DNA from 3 places in the Bacillus sp. EB106-04-04-XG123 genome. Region 3 is predicted to be linked to each of the others. Evidence: predicted binding sites of a transcription regulator. Region 3 holds the regulator's gene; each other region holds the start of a gene.

Region 1 (5,261 bases), on a different contig from region 3:
GGTTGATACCGGGACTACTTCTCTCGCTTGGTGTGGGCTTATGTTTAGGGCTTGCATTAGGTTCTGTTCAATTATCGCTGCCAGATTTGATCGCTGCTTTGACGCGATCAGGCCAGCCTGTCCATGAAAAAATCGTCATGGATTTACGCCTGCCGCGCGTTCTCATAGGCTTCATCGTCGGGGCCTGTCTCGCAGCATCAGGAGCGATTTTACAAGGAGTCGTCCGAAATCCACTCGCTGATCCCGGCATCATCGGTGTGACCGCCGGCGGTGGGTTAGCTGCTGTACTCAGCATGATTGTGTTTCCACAATTCACATATCTGCTTCCAGCAGCTGCCTTCCTTGGCGCTTTATTAGCGGCACTCGTTGTGTATATCCTGTCGTTTGACCAAGGGGTTTCGCCACTGAAATTGATTCTGGCGGGAGTGGCAGTCAATGCGCTGCTTGGTGCGGTCATGAATGGGTTGATGGTGCTTTATAGTGAGCGTGTGCAGGCTGTTCTGCCTTTTTTATCGGGAGGATTAAATGGACGGAGCTGGCATCATCTGAGCTTTGTGTCACCCTATGCGCTTGCCGGTTTGTGTCTTTGTTTTTTTGCGATCAAGCCCGCAAATCTTCTTTTACTTGGTGATGAGTCAGCGCAGCTGCTCGGCCTTAGAGTCGAGCGAACCCGTTTTTTCTTAATTGCACTGGCGGCGCTTTTGGCGGGTGCGGCGGTAAGCGTGAGCGGTTTAATTGGATTTGTCGGTCTTGTCGTCCCTCATTTTATCCGCCTTTTAATTGGAGATGACTACCGGTACCTGCTTCCGATCTCAATGCTGGGCGGCGGCGTACTTGTGGTCTTTGCAGATACAGCGGCACGGGTATGGTTTACACCGGTTGAACTGCCTGTGGGTATTCTGCTTGCCTGTATCGGTGCACCTTTCTTCCTCTATTTATTAAAAAAGAAAGGGAGGGGTTAAGTTGGATGTGATTGCGATGAATGACGTGAGTCTCAGTCAAGGAGGCTTTCGATTGTCGTCTATTTCAGCAGCTGTGCCTAAAGGGAGTGTAACAGGAATTATTGGACCGAATGGGTCAGGGAAGTCGACGTTAATTAAAGCGGCCGCACGCCTTACGTCGATCGAAAGCGGCATGATTTATATTCACGATATCCCGCAAAAAGAAATGACAGCGCAGGAGATTGCACAGGAAATCGCCGTTCTAATGCAGACGAGAACTGCCATCCCATCGATGACAGTACGTGAGCTGGTTGCACTTGGACGCAGTCCGCATCGTTCGATCTGGAAAAAGAGCTCGCAGGCAGATCAGGAAGCGATAGAGTGGGCGCTTGATGTGACAAATAGCCGCGTAAATGAAAACAGGATGCTGCATACATTGTCAGGCGGAGAAAGGCAAAAGGCGTATATTGCAATGGCACTGGCTCAGAAGACAGAGACGATTATTCTGGATGAGCCTACCACTTTCTTAGATATTGCGCACCAGCTTGATTTACTGGAGCTGCTCAAACAGCTGAATGAAACGCATGGGATCACCATTTTAATGGTTCTTCATGACCTGCAGCAGGCAGCAAAATATTGTGACCGCCTGATTGCGATGAAGAGTGGTCAGGTTTACCAAATAGGGACACCAAACGAAGTATTAACAGAAAACTTTTTCAAAGAAGTCTTTGGGATTCAGGCAGAGGTTCACTTAGATGGAGAGCATCCGCTCATTATCCCAATCGCTTCGATCCAACAACAAAAGGGAGATGAACCAAACATGATCATTGTAAACAACCAGGTTAGAGTAGAAAAAGGCAGTGCAGACCACCTCGTCAAGCGTTTTAACAAGCAGGGACAAGTAGAATTCATGGAAGGATTTTTAGGCATGGAAGTCTGGGTCACACAGCAGACAACCGATTACGATGAAGTGACCATTCATACCCGCTGGAATCGAAAAGAAGATTTTGTGAATTGGACAAAATCTCAGGCATTTGGAGATGCACACGCTCACGGAAAAGCAAAACCTGAAGGCATTTTAAAAAATAAAATTACGTATTATGAAGTGCAAGTCACAAGACCTGCATTACAGAAAAAAGCCTAAAAAAGAAATACAGCGCTGCGGCCCACATGCAGCGCTCTTTTTTTGCGGTTTTTTATTTTCCGTCACATATTGTTGACAAAGTATTCAAATAACTGACACAATACCATCCAATTTTTAGGTAAAATTTACTTTATTTTTGAAGCGTATGGGTGTAAAGTACAGGTATAAATAACTAACCGAATGAAAATCAAGAGTAAAATTTCACCGAGTGAACCATTTCAAATGGACTTTTATTTGTGAAACATTGAACAAATAGTGAACATTTTGTGAAATGGTGAGCATGAATCGTTCGGCATGTGAAAGTAAGGGAGGATGTAAGGCTGTGAGTGAGCTGTTTTTAGCAAGATTTCAATTTGCTTCAACGACATTATTTCATTTTATTTTTGTTCCTATGTCAATAGGTTTGGTGTTTATCGTCGCATTGATGCAGACCCTTTATGTCGTCAAGAAAAAAGACATCTATAAAAAGATGGCGAAGTTTTGGGGTCACCTGTTCTTACTTAACTTTGCAGTAGGTGTGGTGACAGGGATTCTGCAGGAATTCCAGTTTGGGATGAACTGGTCAGATTATTCAAGGTTTGTCGGTGATGTCTTTGGTGCACCGCTTGCCATTGAAGCGCTTTTGGCCTTTTTCCTTGAATCTACATTTATTGGACTTTGGATATTCGGCTGGGATCGTCTGCCGAAGAAAATTCATTTATTGTGCATTTGGCTTGTTTCCCTTGGTACGATCTTTTCGGCGTTTTGGATTTTACTCGCCAACTCATTTATGCAGGAGCCAGTTGGATTTGCCATTAAAAATGGCCGTGCAGAAATGAATGATTTTGGCGCTCTTGTGACGAACCCGCAGCTTTGGGTTGAGTTCCCGCACGTTCTGTTTGGTGCACTGGCAACAGGAGCTTTCTTTATTGCAGGAGTTAGTGCCTATAAAATGATTAAAAAACAAGAAATCGCCTTTTTCAAAAAGTCATTCCAGATTGCGATGGTCCTCGCTTTAATTTCTGGCTTAGGTGTGGCGTTCTCTGGACATGATCAAGCGAAGCATTTAATGAAATCACAGCCAATGAAAATGGCAGCAAGTGAAGCCCTTTGGAAGGATAGTGGAGATCCAGCGGCTTGGACACTATTTGCCAACATTGACACAGATAAAAAAGAAAACTCTGCGGAGATCAATATTCCGTTTGCCTTAAGTTATTTGGCTTATTCGAAGTTCAGTGGAGACGTTCCAGGTATGCTGACGCTTCAAAAAGAATATGAAGCCAAGTTTGGTCCCGGGGACTACATTCCGCCAGTGAAAACAACATTCTGGAGCTTTAGAATCATGGTCGGTGCAGGCATGCTGATGATTTTTGCTAGTATGATTGGCTTATACTTAAGCTTTAGAAAGAAACTCGAAACAAACAAATGGTATTTACGCTTCATGGTATGGATGATTGCGTTCCCGTTTATTGCGAACTCAGCCGGCTGGATCATGACTGAGATCGGGCGTCAGCCGTGGACCGTCTTTGGCATGATGACGACGGCTCAATCGATTTCACCGAACGTATCGTATGGCATGCTGTTATTCTCAGTCATTAGCTTTACGGCGATGTATCTGATTCTTGCTATTGTGCTCGCTTACTTATTCATTCGAGAAATTAAAAAAGGTGCACATTCTGAAGAAGATACAGATCAAAAGGATGAAACGGACCTGTCTACAGATCCATTTGATGGAGGCGCATATCATGGCATATCTTAACGAGATTTGGTTTATTCTTGTCGCAGTATTGTTTGTTGGATTTTTCTTCTTAGAAGGATTTGATTTTGGTGTCGGGATGTCCATGCAGCTGCTTGGAAAGGACGCGCACGAGCGCCGCATTTTAATCAATACGATTGGTCCTTTCTGGGATGCGAATGAGGTCTGGCTGATTACAGCTGGCGGCGCTATTTTCGCTGCATTTCCTAACTGGTATGCCACGATGTTCAGCGGATACTATATTCCGTTTGCGGTTCTCCTCTTAGCGCTCATTGGGCGCGGGGTCGCCTTTGAATTCCGAGGGAAGGTTGAGAAAGCCTCTTGGATCAAGGTGTGGGACTGGGTCATCTTCTTTGGCAGTCTGCTTCCGCCATTTTTACTAGGTGTATTATTCACGAGTATTTTACGCGGGATGCCAATTGATCAAGACATGAACATGTACGCTGGTTTTACGGACTTTGTGAATCTTTATTCAGTGATCGGCGGGGTAGCTGTGACAGTTCTTTGCCTGCTGCATGGCTTGATTTTCGTCACACTTCGTACAGAAGGTGATCTAAGAGATCGTGCAAGAAAACTAGGTCAGCGTGTCCTGCTCATTGCACTCCCTGTTCTTGTCATCTTTGTCGGTGTGTCTATCATTGAAACAGATATTTATACCGTACGCCCGATCATCACCATTCCGTTAACTGTGCTGATTGTGGCTTGTTATATAGCTGCTCTTGTTTTGATGAGAAAAGAACGTGATGGCTGGACATTCTTATTCACAGGCGCAGGCATCATGGTGACGGTGTCCATGCTGTTCACTGCATTGTTCCCGCGCGTCATGATTAGTTCAATCAGCCATTCATTTGATCTCACGATTCAAAACGCTGCATCTGGATCTTATTCACTGACGGTCATGACGATTGTGGCCATTTCTTTGCTGCCCTTTGTGCTTGGGTATCAAATTTGGAGCTATTACGTCTTCCGTAAACGTGTAAGCGGTAAGGAGCCAATGACCTACTAATGGATAAACGTCTGCTTCAACTAAAAGGAATGAGAGGGCTTCTTGCCCTCTTAGGTATTGTGTCACTCATCCAAGGAGCAAGTATTATTTTCCAAGCACAGTGGCTGGCACATGCCATTACAACGCTGTTTGACGGGAAAAGCCTCTCGCAGGCAACGCCTTATGTCCTGCTGTTTCTTGCTGCCTTTCTTGTGCGGCACGGTCTCACCTTGATTCGGGAGAAGGTCATGTTTACGTACTCTTCCCGAATTGGAGCAGACGTCAGAAAGCAGCTGCTAGACCAACTCTTTCGATTAGGGCCTGCCTTCGCAAAGAAAAAAGGGACAGGAAAGCTTGTCACACTAGCAATGGAAGGAATTGCTCAATACCGTCAGTATTTACAGCTGTTTTTGCCGAAAATGGTGAACATGGCAGTGATTCCGGCAATGGTCCTTA
Region 2 (5,261 bases), on a different contig from region 3:
TTTGAATGCATAATATAAAGCGACCACCCGTCCTGAAGAGAAGGCGGGTGGCTTTTTCATTTTATGATGAATGCTGCTGGAGCGTTTGATAGACAGCTTCAGTCAAAATCTCAATGCCGGTAAAGATTGCAGAGCGGTCAAAGGTCATGTACGGATGATGAAGACCTGGCTTTAAATCACAGCCTAAACCGAGCATCGTAGATTTGATATGCGGAAGCTTTGCTGCATAAAAGTGAAAGTCTTCTCCACCTGTTGTGACGATTGGGGGATCAAGCTGCTCTTGGCCTAAAACCTGTTCAATCGCATGAGACATGATCTGGACAGCTTCCTCATTTAACGTAGCGGCAGGCAGACGATGGTCTGTTGAAAGTGTAATGGAAGCACCAAAGGCATCCGCTACAGAATGAACTGCTCTTTCAATTTCTTTTTCTAGCTCATCCATTACTTCGTTTGTTTGCGCCCTTACATCTAATGTAAAAGAAGCTTTGCCTGGGATGATGTTTGAGCTGCCCCCGCCAGCATGTAAATTGGTCATTTTCACAGAATGGGCGACTCGTGGATCGACATGGATATGCGCGAGTCTCTGCACGAGGGTTGAAGCCACTTCTATTACGTTGATGCCAAGGTGAGGACGTGCACCGTGCGCTTCCTCGCCGATAATGGTGCCGACATAATGATTACTTGATCCGTGCAAAATAGCAGGAGCGCAGCGTCCGTTTAATGTTTCTTGAATTGGGCGCACATGTACGCCATATAAGTAATCGACATCTGCCAGCACACCTTTTTCAATCATTTTCAGCGCACCGCCGCCTCTTTCCTCGGCAGGCTGAAAGATGAAACGAATTGTGCCGTTTGGGCGTTCTTTTTCCTTTAATGCCATAAAGGTGCCAAGAGCCATTGTCATGTGTGCATCGTGGCCACATGAATGATTGGCTTGAAACTCTCCACCTACTTCCTGCCAAAGTGCATCAATATCGGCTCTCACAGCGACCACTGGTGCGCCTTCTCCAATTTCACCGATCACCCCTGTACAGTCGTCAAATGTTTGAGTTTTGCAGCCTAATTTTTTCAATATACCTTCAATATAAGCAGTCGTTTCTGTTTCTTCCCAGCTGATTTCTGGGTGGGCATGCAAGTGTTCGAAGATGTCTGTCACGGTTTGTTTCATTTCGTTTGTCAAAGTTGTCATGAAGAGCCTCCTTGCTGACAGATAATCTGCCAAAACATTATTTTAGTGAAATAATATTGATCTTAAATATCAACAGTGTTTATAATATAACACATCATTTGATTATTCTGAAAATTAAGTGAAATTCCGATCGGGACAAAGGGGTTTTGACACATGAAAACAGCGACAGTATCAGCACCAGAGAAACAGAAACGAAAACTTCAAATGCCGGATGCGTATGTTCTCTTATTTATGATTGCACTGATTTGTACGATAGCAACGTATTTTGTACCAGCAGGTGAGTTTGATCGAAAGACATCTGGGGAGATCACAACGGCCGTTCCTGGCAGCTATCACCGCATTGATCAATCACCAGTGAGTCCAGTTGGCTTTTTCACTGCGATACAAGAAGGAATGGTAGGGTCCGCTTCTATTATTTTTCTGATTCTATTTACAGGCGGAACCATTGCCATTTTGGAGAAGACAGGTGCTATTAACGGGATGATTCACCATGTCATCAGCCGGTTTCAAACGAAGCAATTATTGTTTATTTGTATTGTTGGGGGATTATTTTCAGTCCTTGGAACGACCGGAATTGTCGTGAACTCTGTTATTGGATTTATTCCAATTGGCATCATTGTGGCACGATCCTTGAAATGGGATGCTGTAGCAGGAGCGGCTGTCATATACATCGGCTGTTACGCAGGGTTTAATGCAACGATTTTATCTCCATCTCCATTAGGTTTATCACAAACGATCGCAGAGCTGCCGATCTTTTCTGGCATTGGCCTGCGTGTCATCATTTATCTTTGTTTCCTTATTTCTAGTATTGTGTACATCTATTTATATACAAGACGTCTGAAGAATAAAGAAAAGGGAAGCATTCTTGGCGATCAATGGTTTCCTGCTAAGGGGCTTGGCGGAGCAGATGCGGAATCTGTGGACAAGCCTGCATTCACTGGTAGACATAAGCTGATTTTAGCGGTGTGCGGATTGTCTCTTGGAGGTTTCTTATATGGCGCACTTCAGCTTGGCTGGACCGATAAGGAAATGGCCGGTGTGTTCATTTTTATGGCAATTGTAGCTGGCTTGCTTGGAGGATTAGCGGCCAATGATATTGCGAAAACGTTTATTGTAGGCTGTCAAAGCCTTGTATACGGCGCACTTATTGTTGGGATGGCACGCTGTATTTCGGTCATTTTAGAAAATGGGAAGCTGCTTGATACAGTGGTCAACGGCTTGGCGAGTATGCTGACAGGCTTTAGTCCAATTGCTGGTGCGATCGGGATGTATATTGCGAGTGCGCTTCTTCACTTTTTGATTTCATCAGGATCAGGAGAAGCCGTTGTCTTTATCCCGATTCTTGCGCCGCTCGCTGATTTAATGGGCATCACAAGACAGGTAGCTGTAGAAGCGGTAATGCTTGGTGAAGGGGTGGTCAACTGTATCAATCCGACTTCTGGTGTGTTGATGGCTGTGCTTGCTGCAAGTGGTATTCCTTATGTAAAGTGGCTGCGTTTTATGGTGCCGCTTGCCCTCATTTGGTTTGTCATTGGTCTTGTATTTATTTGTATTGGGGTCATGATCAACTGGGGCCCTTATTAAACATGTATGAAGCTGCCGAAGAGCGTTTGGCAGCTTTTTTCTTGTGGAAATATGTATGGAACCAGCGCTTTGAAAGCACAATAAATGTGTTCACAAATTCGCTACATATTTTTTTTGAGCAACCCCCTTGCAAAAGTTTGTGAAGTGTTGCACAATAATAATGTGAAATACTTCACATAATAAAAACAGCCTAGTTTTACTCAGGAGGATGAGATAAATGACAAACGAAAAAGTAAACAAAGTAGCCCTTATTGGAGCAGGTTTCGTCGGCAGCAGTTATGCCTTTACATTAATAAATCAAGCGATCACAGATGAATTGGTTGTTATCGATTTGAATCAAGACAAAGCAATGGGTGACGTGATGGATTTAAACCACGGAAAAGCATTTGCCCCGCATCCTGTGAATACTTGGTATGGAGATTATGAGGATTGTAAGGATGCAGACATTGTATGTATCTGTGCTGGCGCAAACCAAAAGCCAGGTGAAACGAGACTTGACCTTGTTGAGAAAAATTTAAATATATTTAAAGGTATTGTAGACAATGTGATGAAAAGCGGATTTGATGGCATTTTCTTAGTTGCTACGAACCCAGTTGATATTTTGACATATGCGACTTGGAAATTCAGTGGACTACCAAAAGAACGAGTGATTGGCAGTGGTACGACGCTTGATACGGCAAGATTTAGATACATGCTCAGTGAGTATTTTGAAGCAGCGGCACACAATGTGCATGCGTACATCATTGGCGAGCATGGGGATACTGAGCTTGCTGTTTGGAGTCATGCGAATATCGGAAGTGTACCAATTACAGAATTAATGAAGAGAAATGATCAATACAAACAAGAAGACTTAGATGAAATCATGGAAAATGTCCGTCATGCCGCTTACCAAATCATTGAGAAAAAAGGCGCCACTTACTACGGCGTGGCAATGAGTTTAGCCCGCATTACAAGAGCGATCCTGCACAATGAAAACAGCATCTTAACGGTCAGCACTTACTTGGATGGTGAGTACGGAGCAGAAGATGTCTACATTGGTGTACCCGCCCTTGTGAATCGAAATGGTGCAACAGAAGTGATGGAGCTTGCTCTGGATGATACAGAGAAAGAAAAATTTGCACACAGTGTGAATGTGTTAAAAGAGATTTTGGCTCCTCATTTTTAATCAATCAAAAGCAACCTATCTGAGCAGAAAAGGATGAATCACTATGTGGCAGCAAATATATGATCCGTTTGGTAATGAATTCGTCAGTGCATTGGTGGCAATGCTCCCAATCTTGTTTTTCCTACTTGCATTAACCGTTTTTAAGTTAAAAGGTGTTTTAGCCGCTTGTTTTACCTTAATCGTCAGTTTTGTAACAGCTGTTTTCTTCTTCCATATGCCAGTTGAAAAGGCATTATCTGCTGTGCTGCTCGGTATATCTAATGGGCTGTGGCCGATTGGATATATCGTGATCATGGCGGTATGGCTCTATAAAATTGCCGTGAAATCTGGTAAGTTCGATGTCATTCGTTCTAGTATTGCAGGAATCTCTCAAGATCAACGTCTTCAGCTCTTATTAATAGGTTTTAGCTTTAACGCATTTTTAGAAGGTGCTGCTGGGTTTGGTGTACCGATTGCGATCAGTGCCGCTCTCTTAACAGAGCTTGGGTTTAAACCGCTGAAAGCTGCGATGCTCTGCTTAATTGCCAATGCTGCATCTGGTGCATTTGGTGCTGTAGGAATCCCAGTGATTACAGGGGCGCAAATGGGCAATATGACGCCGCTTGCGTTATCTCAAACCCTTGTATATACGATTCCGTTTATTTCATTCTGTATTCCGTTCCTACTCATTCTGATTGTAGATGGATTCAAAGGAATCAAAGAAACTCTGCCAGCCTTGCTTGTTGTGAGTGGAACCTATACCATTTTGCAAGCTGTTACAATGGTGACGATGGGTCCTGAGCTTGCCAATATTATTTCTGCCTTAGCAAGTATGGGTATTTTGGCTTTATTTCTTCGGAAATGGCAGCCAAAACACATTTATCGAGAAGAAGGAGCGCCAGATATTGAACAGAAACAAACGTATCGCGGCGTTGAAATACTGAAAGCATGGTCTCCGTTCTATATTTTAACTGCTGTTATTACGATATGGAGCCTGCCAGCATTTAAAGCATTGTTTGCTGTAGGAGGACCGCTTAACTGGACGACCATTTTAGTGAAAATGCCATTTTTACATCAGCAAATTGTGAAATTACCACCAATTGCACAAACGGAAACACCTATTGATGCGATCTTTAAAATTGATGTCATCAGTGCAACGGGTACTGCCATTCTGATTGCGGTGATGCTGACAGGGCTGTTTAGCAGACATATTACATTAACAGAAGGCGCTGCCTGCTTAAAAGCAGCGGTGAAAGAGCTTTGGCTCCCCGTTCTTACCATTTGTTTTGTGATGGGCTTTGCCAACCTGGCGAACTTTGCTGGACTAAGTTCTGCGATTGGACT
Region 3 (5,261 bases):
CACAGACAATGCAGCCATGATCGCTGCCGCTGGAACCATTGTGTTTGAAAAAGGAATCAGAGGCGATATGGCGATGAATGGCCAGCCAGGATTGCCGCTAGCCTCATATAAATAAAACTCCTGTGGATTACAGGGGTTTTTATTTTTCTATGAAAGCGATTTATTCACATGTAAACGCTAAATATCCACAATTGTTAGAAAATTTCGTTTTAAAGTCAAGAGGATGTGTATAAATACGACATTTTTTGTGGATATGTGATTAAAACTCTGTGGATAATGTGGGTAAGTCCCAAGTGATTAAGAATAATCAAGAAGTTATTGTGGGTATCGTTGTGGATAATAAATTTTCATTGAAAGAAAAAAGAGTACCCTTTAGGGCACTCTTTAAGAATCTGACAGCTCTTCCCACTCCGCAAAAAGTGATTCTAACTCTTGATTGAGCGTATCATTTTCTGTTTGAATGGCTTGAACCTTCTCGTGATCTTGAAAAATATCAGGATCACATAACAGCTCTTCATTTTCACCGAGCTTGTCTTCAATGACAGCAATCCGTTTTTCAATTTCTTCAATCCTGCGCTGCTTTTGTCTTTCTTTCTTTTTCAGTTCTTTTTCTTCAGCATAAGAAAGCTTTGTTGTTTCTACTGGCTGGGCAGCTTGTTTTTTAACCGGTTCATTTTCTTGAAGTGCCTTCAGCTCTAGTTGTTCATTTTTCTTTTCGAGGTAGTAGTCATAATCACCGAGATATTCTTTTGTTTCTGCATGCGACAGCTCGAATACTTTCGTAGCGAGACGATTGATAAAATAACGATCATGCGAAACAAATAAGATAGTTCCTGGATAATCGATCAATGCATTCTCTAAAATTTCCTTACTATCTAAGTCCAGATGGTTTGTAGGTTCATCGAGAATAAGGAAATTGGCTTTTTGAAGCATCAGCTTTGCCAGCGCAAGGCGTGCTTTTTCCCCACCGCTTAATGCATGGACAGGCTTTAAAACGTCATCCCCTGAAAAGAGGAAGTTTCCTAAACATGTCCGAATTTCTTTTTCATTCATATGAGGATAATCATCCCAAAGCTCATTTAGCACTTTTTTCGAGGATGTCAGTTTGGCTTGCTCTTGGTCATAGTAGCCGATCGTGACATGAGATCCAAAAGTGATGTCGCCTTTTACTGGTGTTAATGTGTTAATTAACGTTTTTAAAAGGGTTGATTTCCCGATCCCGTTAGGACCAATGAGTGCCACACTATCCTCGCGTTTAATCTGAAAAGAAAGCGAGGATAGGAGCGGTGTTTTTTCATCATAACTAATATCGAGATCATGTACCTTCAGTACATCATTGCCGCTTTGTCTCGTAATATCAAAATGAAAGTTTGCGGATTTTTCATCTCCTAAAGGCTTATCTAAACGATCCATCCGTTCGAGCTGTTTGCGTCTGCTTTGAGCGCGCTTTGTGGTGGAGGCTCTTGCCAGGTTGCGGTCCACAAAATCCTGGAGCTTTGAGATCTCTTCTTGCTGCTTTTCGTATAGTTTCATATCCCGCTCGAGCTGCTCTGCTTTCAGATCCAGATACTTACTATAGTTTCCTGCAAACTTTTTCATCGAAGTTCTTGAGACTTCATAGACGTGGTTTACGACTTTGTCTAAGAAATAGCGGTCATGGGACACGATGAGAATGGCACCTGTATAATTTTGCAAATACTGCTCAAGCCATGATAAGGTATCAATATCTAAATGGTTGGTCGGCTCATCCAGAATTAAGAGTTCTGGTTTCATTAACAAGAGCTTTCCAAGCGCTAGACGGGTTTTCTGGCCGCCGCTTAAAGATTGGACGGTTGTCTCATCTTCAAAATGACTAAAGCCGAGTCCATGAAGAATGGAGCGGACATCTGCTTCATATTGATAGCCGCCTTGATCTTTAAATTCCTGCTGAAGCCTGTCATAGGTTTTCATAAGGGCTTCCAGCTCAGAACCTGTGGAAGAAGCCATTTTCTCCTCAATGGTTCTCATCTCTTGTTCCATCTCTTTTAAATGATCAAAAACCGATAATAATTCGTCTTTTAGCGTACGTGTAGACGTCACATCGGTATGCTGTGCTAAATAGCCGATCGATAGGTCTTTTGGTTTGATGATCTCACCTTGCTCGTAAGACATTTGACCGGCAATGATTTTCAAAAGCGTGGATTTGCCTGCGCCGTTACGACCTACTATGGCAATTCGATCCCTTGCTTTGACTTCCAATTTTATATTCGTTAAAACGGTATCAGCGCCAAACGATTTGGACAGCTGATTCACTTGTAGAATCATCATGTAACTTCACCTCTGCTATAATATGTTAAGTGTAGCTTATCAGCAGTAAACCGGCAAATGTTACATACAATCGCCATATTCAAATGAAAGACAGATAGGAAAAAATAGTGTATCATTTGAGTGAGGGAGCGTTGAAAGATGAGTCAATTTAGCCACTTTAACGAACAGGGGAGAGCAAAGATGGTCGACATTAGTGACAAATCGTCTACAGTGAGAACCGCCGTTGCTGTTTCAAGTGTTCGTATGATAAAAGAAGTGTTTCATAAAATACAACAGCATGAAATTGGAAAAGGGGATGTGCTGTCTGTTGCACAGGTTGCTGGCATCATGGCAGCAAAGCAAACATCTACCATCATTCCAATGTGTCATCCGCTTGCACTAAAAGGCGTGGATATCTCCTTTGATTGGGAGGAAGATGGAAATGCGCACATCCTGAACATACAAGTACAGGTGAAAACAAAAGGAAGTACGGGTGTGGAGATGGAAGCGCTCACTTCTGCTTCAGTATGTGCACTGACCGTTTACGACATGTGCAAAGCGATTGATAAAGGCATGATCATCGGTCCTACCTATCTAATTGAGAAGACAGGCGGGAAAAATGGTGATTTTCACAGAGCATCTGATATTTAAGTTGGAGGACCTTATATGAATATAGATCAGTCAAAAATTCCACAAGCGACAGCCAAACGTTTGCCGCTTTACTACCGTTTTTTAAAAAATTTGCATGCATCAGGAAAACAAAGGGTGTCATCAGCTGAGCTTAGTGATGCAGTCAAAGTGGATTCTGCTACCATTCGCCGAGATTTTTCGTACTTTGGTGCACTTGGGAAGAAAGGGTATGGCTATAATGTCGATTATCTCTTGACCTTCTTCAGAAAGACCCTTGACCAAGATGAAATGACCAATGTCATGCTCATTGGTGTCGGGAATTTAGGGACTGCTTTTTTACACTATAATTTCATAAAAAATAATAATACAAAAATTTCAATGGCTTTTGACGTCAATGAGAGTAAAATAGGAAGTGAGATAGGCGGCGTGCCTGTCTATGATTTGGATAAGCTTGAAGAGCATGTTCAAGAGGTAGGAGATATCCCTGTTGCAATTTTGACAGTACCTGCCGTAGCAGCTCAATCCATTACAGATCGTTTGATTGCGCTTGGCATCAAAGGAATCCTTAACTTTACGCCGGCTCGATTGAATGTGCCGGAACACATTCGAATTCATCATATAGATTTGGCGGTTGAACTTCAGTCTCTTGTGTATTTCTTAAAGCATTACTCTGTTACGCAGGAGGACTGACGAAAAGGGGTAAAGGGGGTGGAGCAAATGGGTCCGATCGGTCCTGGGAGTTTGATTCTGATTGCGATTGTAGCGCTCATTATTTTTGGGCCGAAAAAGCTTCCTGAATTAGGAAGAGCAGCAGGAGATACATTACGTGAATTCAAAAATGCCACAAAAGGCTTAGCTGATGATCAGGAAGAAAAAAAGAAAAAAGAAGATCAGTAGAATAGGATGAGCTTCATGAATGTCAAAGATATGCCGCTTATGGAGCATATTGTGGAACTGCGAAAACGCCTAGTGATCATTGCGATGTTTTTTGTCGCCTTTATGGTGGCTGGTTTTTTTCTCGCTAAGCCGGTCATTGTGTATTTACAAAATACCGATGAAGCGGCAACACTGACGCTGAACGCATTTAAGCTTACAGATCCACTGTACGTGTTTATGCAGTTCGCATTTGTCATTGCTTTGGTTTTGACGTGTCCCGTTATTTTATATCAGCTGTGGGCGTTTGTGAGTCCTGGCTTATATGAAAAAGAAAGAAAGGTGACACTTGCTTACATTCCGATTGCACTGCTTTTATTTTTGAGCGGTGTGGCTTTCTCTTACTTTATTTTATTTCCGTTTGTCGTCGATTTTATGATGCGAATGTCGAATGATTTAAATGTAGAGCAAGTCATTGGGATTCATGAGTATTTTACATTTCTAATGCAGCTAACACTTCCATTTGGCTTTTTGTTTCAGATGCCCGTCGTGTTGATGTTTCTCACCAGACTCGGCATCATCACACCGATGTTTTTATCAAAAATACGGAAGTATGCCTATTTTGTCCTTCTTGTCATTGCCGCACTCATTACACCGCCAGAGCTTGTTTCTCACCTCATGGTCACCTTGCCAATGCTCGTTTTATACGAAGTGAGCATTATCATTTCAAGAGTGACCTATCGCAAAATGCAGCAAACAGAGGAGAAAGAAAAACATTATGTTTCATAAAAAAGCATCATGATCCAATAAGGGATCACGATGCTTTTTCTATTGTGTAAGAAATTGATTGATCGTGTGAAAGAGGTGCTCATAATAGGCAGGCTCATGCGGGACAAAATTATGAATTCCCACTTCGATGCTTTCCTCACGTCGTTCTCCGTTTGCATCAACTATAAAGCCCTCGATACGAATTCTTTCACATGATCCTGTTAAAAGCTGCTGTGCATCAAGCAGCTTTGCTCTGTACAGACCAGCGACTTCTTCTTTCTGTAGATGAACTTCCATGTGCTTTTCTTCATTCATATAAAGATACACATGGCAGAACTCACGGTCGATGAAAGAAGGCAGGTGAATTTCATCTTTTATGATTCCTGTATAAGTAAGGTCCTCAAAAAGGATAGAAAGACCAAGTTCTTCTTCTACCTCTCTTAAGCCATCAGAAGGCTGTTCATCTGCGAGAAGGTGACCTGCTGCGGTGATATCAAACAGTGAAGGAAAATCCTTTTTTGCAGGACTCCTTAGCTGAAAATAGAGATACACGGTGCCAAGCTCCTTTTTAAGAAGCCAGAAATGAAATGTTTCATGCCAAAGACCTTGGGCGTGGACATCTGAACGAGCGGCAGCTCCAATGGTTTCATGCTGATCATTGAAGAAACGAAGTTTTTCATGTTCCATGAAGTTACATCCTCCAT

The links. The regulator Rex, encoded in region 3, represses fermentation and respiration genes when NADH is low (regulators of the CRP and FNR family bind a similar motif). The targets are predictions, from matches to a motif close to TTGTGAAATATTTCACAA.
Region 1: AC3WTB_RS09135 (cytochrome ubiquinol oxidase subunit I) is a predicted target of Rex. The motif match lies at 2,320-2,337, and genes of this name have one in related genera.
Region 2: AC3WTB_RS13740 (L-lactate dehydrogenase) is a predicted target of Rex. The motif match lies at 2,934-2,951, and genes of this name have one in related genera.

What each region holds. Positions count from the first base shown of each region.
Region 1 is NZ_JBYTDZ010000002.1:727,453-732,713, reverse strand. It holds gene AC3WTB_RS09145 (FecCD family ABC transporter permease) at 1-962, shown strand, start outside; gene isdG (heme oxygenase) at 970-2,085, shown strand; gene AC3WTB_RS09135 (cytochrome ubiquinol oxidase subunit I) at 2,408-3,823, shown strand; gene cydB (cytochrome d ubiquinol oxidase subunit II) at 3,810-4,826, shown strand; gene cydD (thiol reductant ABC exporter subunit CydD) at 4,826-5,261, shown strand, end outside.
Region 2 is NZ_JBYTDZ010000004.1:137,895-143,155, forward strand. It holds gene AC3WTB_RS13725 (SDR family oxidoreductase) at 1-13, shown strand, start outside; gene AC3WTB_RS13730 (M20 peptidase aminoacylase family protein) at 62-1,189, opposite strand; gene AC3WTB_RS13735 (YfcC family protein) at 1,343-2,773, shown strand; gene AC3WTB_RS13740 (L-lactate dehydrogenase) at 2,991-3,938, shown strand; gene AC3WTB_RS13745 (L-lactate permease) at 3,982-5,261, shown strand, end outside.
Region 3 is NZ_JBYTDZ010000006.1:260,417-265,677, reverse strand. It holds gene tsaD (tRNA (adenosine(37)-N6)-threonylcarbamoyltransferase complex transferase subunit TsaD) at 1-115, shown strand, start outside; gene AC3WTB_RS18280 (ABC-F family ATP-binding cassette domain-containing protein) at 385-2,307, opposite strand; gene moaC (cyclic pyranopterin monophosphate synthase MoaC) at 2,446-2,937, shown strand; gene AC3WTB_RS18270 (redox-sensing transcriptional repressor Rex) at 2,953-3,606, shown strand; gene AC3WTB_RS18265 (twin-arginine translocase TatA/TatE family subunit) at 3,634-3,813, shown strand; gene tatC (twin-arginine translocase subunit TatC) at 3,820-4,578, shown strand; gene AC3WTB_RS18255 (NUDIX hydrolase) at 4,618-5,244, opposite strand.